Regions from separate parts of the Streptomyces sp. NPDC093109 genome, predicted to be linked through region 3. Evidence: riboswitches for the same ligand, from Rfam matches in the RefSeq annotation. Region 3 holds a riboswitch; each other region holds the start of a gene.
The links. Region 3 has a riboswitch for thiamine pyrophosphate ahead of thiC (phosphomethylpyrimidine synthase ThiC). Riboswitches for the same ligand answer to the same signal wherever they lie in the genome.
Positions count from the first base shown of each region.

Region 1: it holds a riboswitch for thiamine pyrophosphate, as region 3 does, so the genes downstream of both, AB0389_RS15150 (thiamine ABC transporter substrate-binding protein) here and thiC (phosphomethylpyrimidine synthase ThiC) in region 3, are expected to answer to the same signal.
Region 2: it holds a riboswitch for thiamine pyrophosphate, as region 3 does, so the genes downstream of both, thiO (glycine oxidase ThiO) here and thiC (phosphomethylpyrimidine synthase ThiC) in region 3, are expected to answer to the same signal.

Region 1 is NZ_JBFBEZ010000013.1:100,002-104,206, reverse strand. Features, by position in the region: gene AB0389_RS15160 (GntR family transcriptional regulator) at 1-69, opposite strand, end outside; gene rlmN (23S rRNA (adenine(2503)-C(2))-methyltransferase RlmN) at 382-1,488, shown strand; TPP riboswitch at 1,543-1,668, shown strand; gene AB0389_RS15150 (thiamine ABC transporter substrate-binding protein) at 1,752-2,873, shown strand; gene AB0389_RS15145 (iron ABC transporter permease) at 2,948-4,205, shown strand, end outside.
Region 2 is NZ_JBFBEZ010000016.1:116,558-120,762, forward strand. Features, by position in the region: gene AB0389_RS17720 (thiazole synthase) at 1-647, opposite strand, end outside; gene thiS (sulfur carrier protein ThiS) at 653-853, opposite strand; gene thiO (glycine oxidase ThiO) at 874-2,067, opposite strand; TPP riboswitch at 2,065-2,178, opposite strand; gene AB0389_RS17735 (hypothetical protein) at 2,229-2,597, shown strand; gene AB0389_RS17740 (FAD-dependent oxidoreductase) at 2,590-3,795, shown strand; gene AB0389_RS17745 (Rv2175c family DNA-binding protein) at 3,874-4,205, shown strand, end outside.
Region 3 is NZ_JBFBEZ010000006.1:193,276-197,480, reverse strand. Features, by position in the region: gene AB0389_RS09120 (SsgA family sporulation/cell division regulator) at 1-390, shown strand, start outside; gene AB0389_RS09115 (YibE/F family protein) at 441-1,949, opposite strand; TPP riboswitch at 2,021-2,165, shown strand; gene thiC (phosphomethylpyrimidine synthase ThiC) at 2,158-4,044, shown strand; gene AB0389_RS09105 (hypothetical protein) at 4,167-4,205, opposite strand, start outside.

The sequences.
Region 1 (4,205 bases), on a different contig from region 3:
CTCGACCTGACCCCTCACCGCATCAGCGACTTTCAGATAGGTCCCCCGGGGGCTGATCTGCTGTGTCACTCCCACTCCCTCACCCTTGCGCATTTGCGAATGCGTGAGACAAGCGTCGCACGTTCACGCTCCTGCCAATGGGCATCGCACGGAGTGCCCGGAAGCGTCGTCGTTCGGGATGGCTTGCTCAGCACGCATCCGACGCTCTCGCCCGGCCTGACCAGCCTCTGAGGGGCGGCGGCGCCTAACGGTGGGCCACTCCTCGGGCCGTCTGTGGGCCGTACGAGGGTGGCCAACGACCACCGGCGACGACCAATGACGACCACCCGGAACCCACGGTCGGGCTGGTCACAGTGGCCCGTCTGCGACACTGGACGGACCATGCCTGTACCTGGAGAACTCACTTTCGTCGCGCCCCGCGGAGCCAAGAGGCCCCCGCGGCATCTCGCCGACCTCACCCCCGACGAGCGCCGCGAGGCCGTCACCGCGATCGGCGAGAAGGCGTTCCGCGCCAAACAGCTGTCGCAGCACTACTTCGCGCGGTACGCCCACGACCCCGAGCAGTGGACCGATATCCCGGCCGCCGCGCGGCAGCGGCTCGCGGCGGAGCTGCTGCCGGACCTGATGTCGGTGGTGCGGCACATCTCCTGCGACGACGACACCACCCGCAAGACGCTCTGGCGGCTGCACGACGGCACCCTGGTCGAGTCCGTGCTGATGCGCTACCCGGACCGGGTCACGATGTGCATCTCGTCCCAGGCCGGCTGCGGGATGAACTGCCCGTTCTGCGCCACCGGACAGGCCGGTCTCGACCGGAACCTCTCCACGGCCGAGATCGTGCACCAGATCGTCGACGGGATGCGGGCCCTGCGCGACGGTGAGGTCCCCGGTGGGGCCGCGCGGCTCTCCAACATCGTCTTCATGGGCATGGGCGAGCCGCTCGCCAACTACAAGCGCGTCGTCGGGGCGATCCGCCGGCTGACCGACCCCGAGCCCGACGGGCTCGGTATCTCGCAGCGCGGGATCACCGTCTCGACGGTCGGTCTGGTGCCGGCGATGCTGCGCTTCGCCGACGAGGGCTTCAAGTGCCGCCTCGCCGTCTCCCTGCACGCGCCGGACGACGAGCTGCGCGACACCCTGGTGCCGGTCAACACGCGCTGGAACGTCGCGGAGGTGCTGGACGCCGCCTGGGAGTACGCGGAGAAGTCCGGCCGCCGTATCTCCATCGAGTACGCCCTGATCCGGGACATCAACGACCAGGCGTGGCGCGGCGACCGGCTGGGCCGGCTGCTCAAGGGCAAGCGGGTGCACGTCAACCTGATCCCGCTCAACCCGACGCCCGGATCCAAGTGGACGGCCTCGCGCCCGGAGGACGAGAAGAAGTTCGTCGAGGCGATCGCCGCCCACGGCGTGCCGGTGACCGTACGGGACACCCGGGGCCAGGAGATCGACGGGGCGTGCGGACAGCTGGCCGCCTCGGAGCGGTAGCACGGGCAGCGGGTAATCGGCCAGGAGGTAATCTTGGCCCGAAACGCATTGCATATTTTCCGACAGGGGAGCGCCACAGCGCTGAGAGTGCGGCACGTATCCGTGGAAGCGGACGGCGGTCGCAGACCCTCTGAACCTTGCCCAGGTCATTCTGGGTAGGAAGTTCGGAACCACTCAAGCTGTTGCGCCCTGCCCCGGTTCCGGTCCCGCCGGATGCCGGGGCAGGGCCGCGTCTTCTCCTGGACATCCCAGGAGGAAAACCAGTGAGCACCACCCGGAACAGCCCGACAAGACTGGCCGCCGTCGCGCTCGCGGCCGCGCTCGGCGTCTCGGCGCTCGCCGCCTGCGGCGGGTCCGACAGCGCCGGCGGAAGCGGTGACGGTGGCGGTGGCGGCGGTAAGGCGTCGAAGACCGTCACCCTCGTCAGCCATGATTCGTTCAACGCCTCCCCCGCCGTGCTGAAGGCCTTCACCGCGGAGACCGGCTACACGGTCAAGGTCCTCAAGAGCGGCGACGCGGGCGAGGCACTCAACAAGGAGATCCTCACCAAGGGCTCCCCGCAGGGCGATGTCTTCTTCGGCGTCGACAACACCCTACTCTCGCGCGCCCTCGACAACGGGATCTTCACCCCGTACGAGGCGAAGGGCCTCGGTTCGGTCGAGGCGGCCACCCAGCTGGACGCGGACCAGCACCGGGTCACGCCCGTCGACACCGGCGACATCTGCGTCAACTACGACAAGAAGTACTTCGCCGACCGGAAGCTCGCGCCGCCCGCGTCCTTCGACGACCTGGTCAAGCCCGCGTACAAGAACCTGCTCGTCACCGAGAACGCCGCGACCTCCTCACCCGGCCTCGGCTTCCTCCTCGGCACGGCAGCGCGCTACGGCGACGACGGCTGGCAGGACTACTGGAAGAAGCTGAAGGCCAACGGCGTCCAGGTCGTCGACGGCTGGGAGCAGGCGTACAACGAGAACTTCTCCGGCTCGGCCGGCGGAAAGAAGGCCAAGGGCGACCGCCCGCTCGTCGTCTCGTACGCCTCCAGCCCGCCCGTCGAGGTGCTGTACGCCGATCCGCGGCCGAAGACCGCCCCCACCGGGGTCGCCACCGGCACCTGCTTCCGGCAGACCGAGTTCGCCGGTCTGCTCAAGGGCGCGAAGAACGAGGCCGGGGGCAAGGCCCTGCTGGACTTCCTGATCAGCGAGAAGTTCCAGGCGGACATGCCGCTGAACATGTTTGTGAACCCGGTGGTCAAGGGAGTCGCGCTGCCCGCCCTGTTCACGGAGTTCGGCGCGACCGTCGCCCGGCCGGAGACCCTCGCCCCGGCGAAGATCGCCGCCAACCGTGACCAGTGGGTCCAGTCGTGGTCCTCGCTCGTCGTGAAGTAACGCGGGCGTCCGGGGCGGAGCGGGCCGTCCGGGTCCGGCGGGCCGCGCGCGCCCACGCGCCGCGGCTCGCCCTCATGGCCGTGCCCCTCGCCTTCTTCGCCGTCTTCTTCGCCTACCCCGTCGCCGCGATCGTCGGCCGCGGCCTGAAGACCGGCGACGGCTGGCAGTTCGGCCGGATCGCCGGTGTGCTCGGCCGTCAGGACATCCTCGGTGTCCTGTGGTTCACCACCTGGCAGGCGCTCGCCTCCACGGCGCTCACCCTGCTGATCGCCCTGCCCGGCGCCTATGTGTTCGCGCGCCTGGACTTCCCCGGCAAGGCGGTGCTGCGCGCGGTGGTCACCGTGCCGTTCGTGCTGCCGACCGTCGTCGTCGGTACGGCCTTCCTCGCGCTGCTCGGGCGCGGGGGACTGCTGGACGAGCTGTGGGGGATACGCCTCGACACCACCGTCTGGGCCATCCTCCTCGCCCATGTCTTCTTCAACTACGCGGTGGTCGTACGGACCGTGGGCGGTCTGTGGTCGCAGCTCGACCCGCGCCAGGAGGAGGCCGCGCGCGTCCTCGGCGCGGGCCGGTTCGCGGCGTGGCGCCGGGTGACGCTGCCCGCGCTCGCGCCGGCCGTCGCCGCCGCCGCGCTGATGGTCTTCCTCTTCACCTTCACCTCCTTCGGCGTCGTGCAGATCCTCGGCGGACCCGCCTACTCCACCCTGGAGGTGGAGATCTACCGGCAGACCGCGCAACTGCTCGACCTGCCCACCGCCGCCGTGCTGACGCTCCTTCAGTTCGCCGCCGTCGGCGCGATCCTGGCCGTGCACGCCCGGACCGTACGGCGCCGGGAGACCGCTCTGCGGCTGGTCGACCCCGCGCGGACCGCGAGCCGGCCGCGCGGGCGGGGCCAGTGGGTGATCCTCGGCGGCGTGCTCGGGTCCGTGACGCTGCTGATCCTGCTGCCGCTCGGCGTGCTGGTCGAGCGCTCCCTCGACGCACCCGGCGGATACGGCCTCGGCTTCTACCGGGCGCTCGGGTCGGTGGAGGCGAGCGGCGGCACCTTTCTCGTACCGCCGCTCGAAGCGGTCGGCAACTCGCTGACGTACGCGCTGGTCGCGACCGTGATCGCGCTGGTGGTGGGGGGTCTGGCAGCCGCCGCGCTGACCCGAGGGGCGGGGCCGCTGGTGCGGGGCTTCGACGCGCTGCTGATGCTGCCGCTCGGCGTCTCCGCCGTCACCGTCGGCTTCGGCTTCCTGATCACCCTCGACAAGCCGCCGCTGGATCTGCGGGCCTCCTGGATCCTCGTCCCGCTCGCCCAGGCGCTGGTCGGCGTCCCCTTCGTCGTAC
Region 2 (4,205 bases), on a different contig from region 3:
GGTTCGCGCGCCCGCGTGACCGCCGAGGCCAGCATGACCGCCGCGCAGCCGAGTTCCATCGCGAGCGCCGCGTCCGACGCGGTGCCCGCGCCCGCGTCGAGGATGACCGGCACGCGCGCGTGGGCGGCGATCAGCTCGAAGTTGTGCGGGTTGCGGATGCCGAGGCCGGAGCCGATCGGGGAGCCGAGCGGCATGATCGCGGCGCAGCCGGCGTCCTCCAGTTTGCGGGCGAGGACCGGGTCGTCGTTGGTGTACGGGAGGACGGTGAAGCCGTCGTCGACGAGGGTCTCGGCGGCGTCGAGGAGTTCGATCGGGTCGGGCAGCAGCGTGCGCTCGTCGGCGATGATCTCCAGCTTCACCCAGTTGGTGCCGAGGGCCTCGCGGGCCAGCCGGGCGGTGAGGACGGCTTCGCCGGCGGTGAAGCAGCCGGCGGTGTTGGGGAGTACGCGGATGCCCAGGGTGCGCAGGAGCGACAGGACGGAGTCCCCGGCGGCCGGGTCCAGGCGGCGCATGGCGACGGTGGTGAGTTCGGTGCCCGAGGCGATGAGGGAACGTTCCAGCACGTCGAGACCGGTCGCGCCGCCGGTGCCCATGATCAGCCGGGATCCGAAGGTGGTGTCGGCGAGGGTGAACGGGTCGTCGGCCACAGCGGTCAGCCTCCTTGGACGGCGGTGAGGATCTCGACCCGGTCGCCGTCGGCGAGCGGGGTGTCGGACCAGCGGGTGCGGGGGACGACCGTCTCGTTGACGGCGGCGGCGACGCCCGAGCGGGCCGGGGTGAGGGTGGCGACGACCGCGTCGAGGGTCGTGGCGGCGGCGAACGCGTGGGGCTCGCCGTTCACGGAGACGGTCATGGGGACGGGCATGGGGACGTTCACGTGAGCTGCTCCTGACGTACGGGCGCGGTGAACGCGCGCGTGGCGAACCGCAGGGGGGCGAACGGCCGGGCGACGGCCGGCAGCGCACCCGTCGCCAGCAGCTCGCCCATCGCGTCGCCGGTGACGGGCGTGAGCAGGACGCCGTTGCGGTAGTGCCCGGTGGCCAGGTGCAGGCCGGGCAGGGCGGTGGGGCCGAGGAGGGGCGCGTTGTCGGGGGTGCCGGGGCGCAGGCCCGCGCGGGTTTCGGTGAGGGGGAGTTCGGTGAGGCCGGGGACGAGTTCGTGGGCGTCGCGCAGGAGTCCGTAGACGCCGCCCGCCGTGACGGTCGTGTCCCAGCCGAGCTCCTCGCTGGTCGCGCCGACGACCAGTTCGCCGTTCTCGCGCGGTACGAGATAGACGTGGCTGCCGCGTACGACGGCCCGCACGGTCCGGGACAGGAACGGCGCGTACGGGCGTGGCACGGTCAGCCGCAGGACCTGGCCCTTGACGGGCCGCACCGGCGGGCGGGCGTTGTCCGGGACGCCCGGGAGCCGGCCGCTGAGGCTGCCGGCCGCCAGGACGACCTGGCCGGCGGCGAGCGCGCGGCCGTCGGCCAGGACGGCGCCGGTGGCCCGCTCCCGGGCGACGGAGAGGCGTTCGGCGCGGGCGCGGTGGAACACCACCCCGGCGCGCTCGCAGGCCGTCAGCAGGGCGGTGGCGAGCCGGCGGGGGTCGATCTGGTGGTCGCCGTCGACCCGCAGGCCGCCGCGGACGCCGGGCGCGAGCATCGGTTCGAGGCGGCGGCACTCGCGCCCGGTGAGCCACTCGGCGGTGAGCCCGGAGCGGAGCTGGAGGGCGTGGAGTTCGCGGAGTTCGGCGCGGTCGTCGGTGTCGAGGGCGACCGCGAGGGTGCCGCAGGCGCGGTAGCCGGTGTCCTGGCCGCTCGCGTCCTCCAGTTCGGCGACGAAGGCGGGATAGCGCTCGGCGGAGGCGAGGTTGAGGCCGAGCAGGGTCTGCTCGCCGTGGTGGAGTTCGGTGACGGCGGCGAGCATGCCGGCCGCGACGCGCGCGGCCCCGCCGCCCGGGTCCGGGTCGGCGACGGCGGTGCGCAGCCCGCGCTGCGCGGCCCGCCAGGCGGTGACGAGGCCGATGATCCCGCCCCCGATGACGAGGACATCGGAACGGGTAGCACCTTGGGGAAACGACTGCATGGGCGTCCAGCCCCTCCCTTCGCCGGCATGACCCGGATCAGGTTCGTACGGTCGGAGGCCGCGTCAGCCTCCCTCTCAGCCCGGTGCGTCCGGACTCCCGCGAGGTAGTGTCGACGGCCAGACTAACGTCCCGCGCGGCGGGCGGTAAGGGAGCATTCACGGTGGCACGCTCGCTCGACGGACTCGTCCTCTCCCCGGTCGCCGACCAGGCTCCGGGCCAGGTCGGGACCCGTACACGCTTCCGGTACCACGAGGAGAACGGCCGGATCTGGGCCGATTACGCGGGCGGCGACGTGGTGTGCGGCCATCTCGTGGGGACACGCGAGGGCGACCGGCTGGACTTCCGTTACGTACAGCTGAAGCGGGACGGCGGGACGTCGTCGGGGCACTGCCTCTCGACCGTCGGCGAGCTGCCCGACGGGCGGGTCAGGCTGGACGAGACCTGGGAGTGGGAGTCGCGGGAGGGCAGCGGCACGAGCGTGGTGGAGGAGCTGCCCGCGGGCGCCCTCCTGGAGGGCTCGGATGTCTGAGCCGGCTCGGCGGGTTGTCGTCGTGGGCGCGGGAATGGCGGGCGTGCAGACGGCCGTCGCGCTGCGGGAGCAGGGGTACGGCGGCGCGGTCACGCTGATCGGGGCCGAACCGCATCCGCCGTACGACCGGCCGCCGCTCTCCAAGGCGCTGCTGCTCGGCAAGGCGGACAGCTCGGCGTTCGACCTCGATTTCGCGGCGCTCGACGTCGAGTTGCGGCTCGGGCTGGACGTGACGGGGCTGCGTGCGGGGGACCGGGAGCTGGACACGGCGGCGGGACCGGTCCCGTACGACGTGCTGGTCGTCGCCACCGGCGCGGAGCCGGTCCTGCTGCCCGGCACCGAGGGGATGCCCGGTGTCCACGCGCTGCGGACGCTGGACGACGCCGAGCGGCTGCGGCCGGTGCTCGCGCGGCGGCAGGCGATCGTGGTGGTGGGCGCGGGCTGGATCGGCGCGGAGTTCACCACGGCGGCCCGCGAGGCCGGCTGCGCGGTGACGGTCGTGGAGGCGGCGGACAGGCCTCTGGCGGGCGCGCTGCCCGCCGAGGTCACAGGACCGATGGCCGGCTGGTACGGGGAGAGCGGCGCCGAACTGCTCACCCACGCGCGCGTGGCCGCCGTCGAGCCGGGCGCGGTGGTGCTGGCGGACGGCCGGTCGCTGCCCGCCGAGGCGGTGGTCGTGGGCGTCGGCGCGCGGCCCGCGACGGCCTGGCTGGCCGGCTCGGGCATCGCGCTCGGCCCGGACGGTTCCGTCACGGCCGACGAGCGGCTGCGCGCCTCGCTGCCGGACGTGTACGCGGTCGGGGACTGCGCCTCCTTCCCGTCCGCGCGCTACGGCGAGCGGCTGCTGGTGCACCACTGGGACAACGCGCTCCAGGGGCCGCGTACGGTCGCCGCGCAGGTGCTGGGCGAGACCGAGCGGGTCTACGACCCGGTGCCGTACTTCTGGTCCGAGCAGTTCGGCCGGTTCGTGCAGTACGCGGGCCATCACGCGGCGGCCGACGCGCTGGTACGGCGCGGTGACCCGGCGGGCGCGGCCTGGTCGGCGGTGTGGCTGCGGGACGGGGTGCTGGTGGCGCTGCTGGCCGTCGGCAGGCCCCGGGACCTCGCGCAGGGCCGCAAGCTGATCGACGCGGGCGCGCGCGTGGATCCCGCTCGGGTGGCGGATCCGTCCGTACCGCTGCGCGGAGCGGTGGTGTGACGGCGGTGACCCCGTGGTGCGCGCTCGTTCAGGGGGCCTTGGCTACCGACTGTCAGTCCGGGATGGCACGCTTGTCCCGTGACCGAGATTGACGCAAAGATCGATGCTCTCGTCCCCGCGTGGCTCCACCTGCCCGATATCGCCGAAATGTTCGATATCGAGGTGACGCGCGTGCGGCAGCTGGTGAAGGAAGGCCAGCTGATCGCCGTGCGCCGGGGGGAGAACCGGGCGCTTCAGGTGCCCGCCGCCTTCATCGACGGCAACAAGGTGGTCAAGGGCCTCACCGGCACCCTGACGCTCCTGAGGGACGACGGCTTCACCGACGAAGAGATGATCGAGTGGCTCTTCACTCCCGACCCCAGCCTGCCCGGCACCCCCGCGCAGGCGCTCAGTGAGAACCGCGGCACGGA
Region 3 (4,205 bases):
TCCGAGGAGCTCTCGTTCCGTATCCCGGTGGAACTTCACTACGAGGTGAGGGATCCCTACGCGGTACGGATGACCTTTCATCTGCCCGGCGACGCCCCTGTCACCTGGACGTTCGGTCGCGAACTGCTGCTCGACGGCATCAACACCCCCAGCGGGGACGGCGATGTGCACATCTCGCCGACCACGCCCGACGATCTCTCCGATGTCCATATGAGGCTCCAGGTGGGCGACGACCACGCGCTCTTCCGGGTCAGCGCCGCCCCGCTGGTGGCCTTCCTCGACCGTACGGACCGGCTGGTCCCGCTCGGCCAGGAGTGCGCCCTCAGTGACTTCGAGGGCAATCTGGAACAGGCGCTCGGCCGCATCCTCGCCGAGGAGAACGCCGGCTGACCGGGCCGGACGCCGGCCGGGCAGAGCCGTCCGGGTGATTGAGGACGGAACTACTTCTTGCGGCGACGGCCTCTGCCGCCGCCGAGACCGCGCGCCGAGGGGCCCGGCAGCGGCGTGGAGAGCGTCTCCTCGGGTCCCACGGCCGTGGCACCCGACCGGTCGTCCCACTCGCCGGTTCCGGTGCCCGCCGTGCCTGCCTGAGCCGCTCCCGGCGCCCCCGGTGCTCCCGGCGTGCCGGTGGCTCCCGGGCCGGGCGCTCCCGGCGCGGGAGCCGGCCGGGGCGGGTTCCCCGGGGCCGGCCGGTCGGCGGAGACCACGAGCGCTGCCAGCGCCGTCGTCACCGGCACCGAGGCGACCAGCCCGATCGAGCCCACCAGCGTCCGTACGATCTCCTCCGCGACCAGCTCGCTGTTGGCGACCGAGCCCACGCTCGACTGCGCGATCGAGAAGAGCAGCAGCAGCGGCAGCGCGGCACCCGCGTAGGCGAGCACCAGCGTGTTGACCACCGACGCGATGTGGTCGCGGCCGATCCTGATGCCCGCCCGGTACAGGTCGCGCGGTCCCATCGTCGGATCCGCCTGGCGCAGCTCCCAGACCGCCGAGGTCTGGGTCACCGTCACATCGTCGAGGACCCCGAGCGAACCGATGATGACGCCCGCCAGCAGCAGACCGCTCATATCGATCTCCGGGTAGAGACCGTGGATCAGGCCCGTGTTGTCGTCGGTGTTGCCGGTCAGGCTCGCCCAGCCGATGAAGAGCGATCCCAGCAGCCCGATCAGCAGAAGCGAGATCAGTGTGCCGAGGACCGCGACCGACGTACGGGCCGTCAGACCGTGGCACGCGTACAGCGCGATCAGCATGATCGCGCTGGCCCCCACCACCGCCACGATCAGCGGGTTCGACCCCTGAAGGATCGCCGGCAGGATGAACAGCGTGAGAATGGCGAAGGAGATGGCGAGCGCGACCAGCGCCATCACCCCGCGCATCCGCCCCACCGCGACCACCACGAGCGCGAAGATCGCGGCCAGCAGCGTCATGGGAAACCGGCGGTCCACATCGGTCACCGAGTACTGGAGATCACGCGGCGCGTCGGGCGCGTACGCCACCACGACGCCCTGTTTCACGTGAAACTGCCGAGGCGCGTCCGGCTGGACGACCTCGATGAACGTATGGCCCTTCTCCTTGCCGCTCTCCAGCTCGACCGTGGCCTTCTTGCACTTCCCGGTCTCCTCCTGCACCGCCTCCCGCCCCTGCGGTGTGGAGGTGTCGCCCGTCGACGGGATCTGTGAGGCGTTCACGTCCTTGCAGTCGACGCTTTCGAGCTGGACCACCCGCCCCTGCACGGTCTGCCGGTCGAAGCCGACACCGGTGCGCTCGTGCGCCGGGGCACCGCCCGGCCAGAGCACCGCGAGCCCGACGACGACCGCGGTCGCGAACGGGATCAGAACCGCCGCGATGACCTTGCGGAGATGCTGCGAGACCGGTGCGGCGGGCCCATGGCTGTGGGAGTGGCCATGTGCGTGGCCGTGCGGATCGTGAGTCTGCTGGGGTGAGGTCACCGCCAGATCATCGCAAGAAGGAGAGGGCGCTCTGTTCAGCACGCCGGAAATGGCGTTAGCGTGGGGCACACCTTTGCACACGCGGGAGCTCGGAGCACCGGGCTGAGAGGGCGCTGACGTGGTCACCCGGGGACTGTTCCCCGCGTACCTGAGCTGCGCCGACCGCTGAACCTGTTACCGGGTAATGCCGGCGTAGGGAGTAGGTCTCATGACCGTTCAGGACGCACGCACGCCTGCCTCCGATTCGGGGAATCCGAGCGAGGCCGGGAAGTCCATCGGCTGGCACAAGGGATATGTCGAGGGCTCACGCCCCGATCTCCGGGTGCCGGTCCGTCAGGTGCACCTCACCAACGGCGAGGACGTGACGCTGTACGACACGTCGGGCCCGTACACCGACCCCACCGTCGAGACCGATGTCCGTCGCGGTCTCGCGCCCGTCCGGGCCAACTGGATCATCGCGCGCGGCGACACCGAGGAGTACGAGGGGCGGCCGGTCCGCCCCGAGGACGACGGCCTCAAGCACACCTCACCGCGCGGCGGGACCCTCCTGAGCGGAAGCGGGAGTGGGAGCGGTACGGCCGATCTGCGCGGCCTCGACGCGGTCTTCCCCGGCCGTCCGCGCCGCCCGCGCCGGAGCCGGGACGGCCGGTCGGTCAGCCAGCTCTCCTACGCCCGCCGCGGGGAGATCACACCGGAGATGGAGTACGTCGCGATCCGCGAGAACGTCTCCCCCGAGACCGTCCGCGAGGAGATCGCGGCGGGCCGCGCCGTACTGCCGGCCAACGTCAACCACCCGGAGATCGAGCCGATGATCATCGGCAAGCGGTTCCTGGTGAAGGTCAACGCCAACATCGGCAACTCCGCGGTCACTTCCTCCATCGAGGAGGAGGTGGACAAGATGGTCTGGGCGACCCGCTGGGGCGCGGACACCGTCATGGACCTCTCCACCGGCCGCAACATCCACACCACCCGCGAGTGGGTGCTGCGCAACTCCCCCGTCCCCATCGGCACCGTCCCGCTCTACCAGGCGCTCGAAAAGGTCGACGGCAAGGCCGAGGAGCTGACCTGGGACATCTACCGGGACACGGTCGTCGAACAGGCCGAGCAGGGCGTCGACTACATGACAGTGCACGCCGGTGTGCTGCTGCGGTACGTGCCGCTGACGGCCCGTCGCAAGACCGGCATCGTCTCGCGCGGCGGCTCGATCATGGCCGCGTGGTGCCTCGCGCACCACAAGGAGTCGTTCCTGTACGAGAACTTCGAGGAGCTGTGCGAGATCCTCGCGGCGTACGACGTGACGTACTCGCTGGGCGACGGACTGCGGCCGGGGTCCATCGCGGACGCCAACGACGAGGCGCAGTTCGCCGAGTTGCGCACGCTGGGCGAGCTGAACTCGACCGCCAAGCGGCTGGGTGTCCAGACGATGATCGAGGGGCCAGGACATGTCCCCATGCACAAGATCAAGGAGAACATCGACCTCCAGCAGGAGATCTGCGAGGAGGCGCCGTTCTACACGCTCGGCCCGCTGACCACGGATGTGGCCCCGGCGTACGACCACATCACCTCCGGCATCGGCGCGGCGATGATCGCCTGGTGGGGCACCGCGATGCTCTGCTACGTCACCCCGAAGGAGCACCTCGGCCTGCCGGACCGCGACGACGTCAAGACGGGCGTCATCACGTACAGGATCGCGGCGCACGCGGCGGATCTCGCCAAGGGGCATCCGGGGGCGCAGGAGTGGGACGACGCGCTGTCGGACGCCCGGTTCGAGTTCCGCTGGGAGGACCAGTTCAATCTCGCTCTGGACCCGGACACGGCACGGGAGTTCCACGACGAGACACTGCCGGCACAGCCGGCGAAGACGGCGCACTTCTGCTCGATGTGCGGCCCGAAGTTCTGCTCGATGAAGATCTCGCAGGACATCAGGCGCCGGCACGGCGCGGAGATCGGCGCGGAGACCGGGGCCGGCGGCGGGGGCGACACCGGGGCCGAGACGATGGCCGAGACCGAAGCGGGCATCGAGGCGGGGATGGCGGAGAAGTCCAGGGAGTTCGCCGCGGCGGGCAACCGCGTCTATCTGCCGCTGGCCGACTGACCGGCCGTCGGATGCCGTGACGGCCAGGCCGCGGCCGGAGTCCGGGGGCGCTCCGGGCTCTGGTCGGCGCTGGTCGGGTTGGGACGGATCCGGTGCGTACGGCGGGCACCGGTCGGAGGGGATTACTCCGGCTGGTGCTCCGGGCCGCCGAAGTCGGGGCT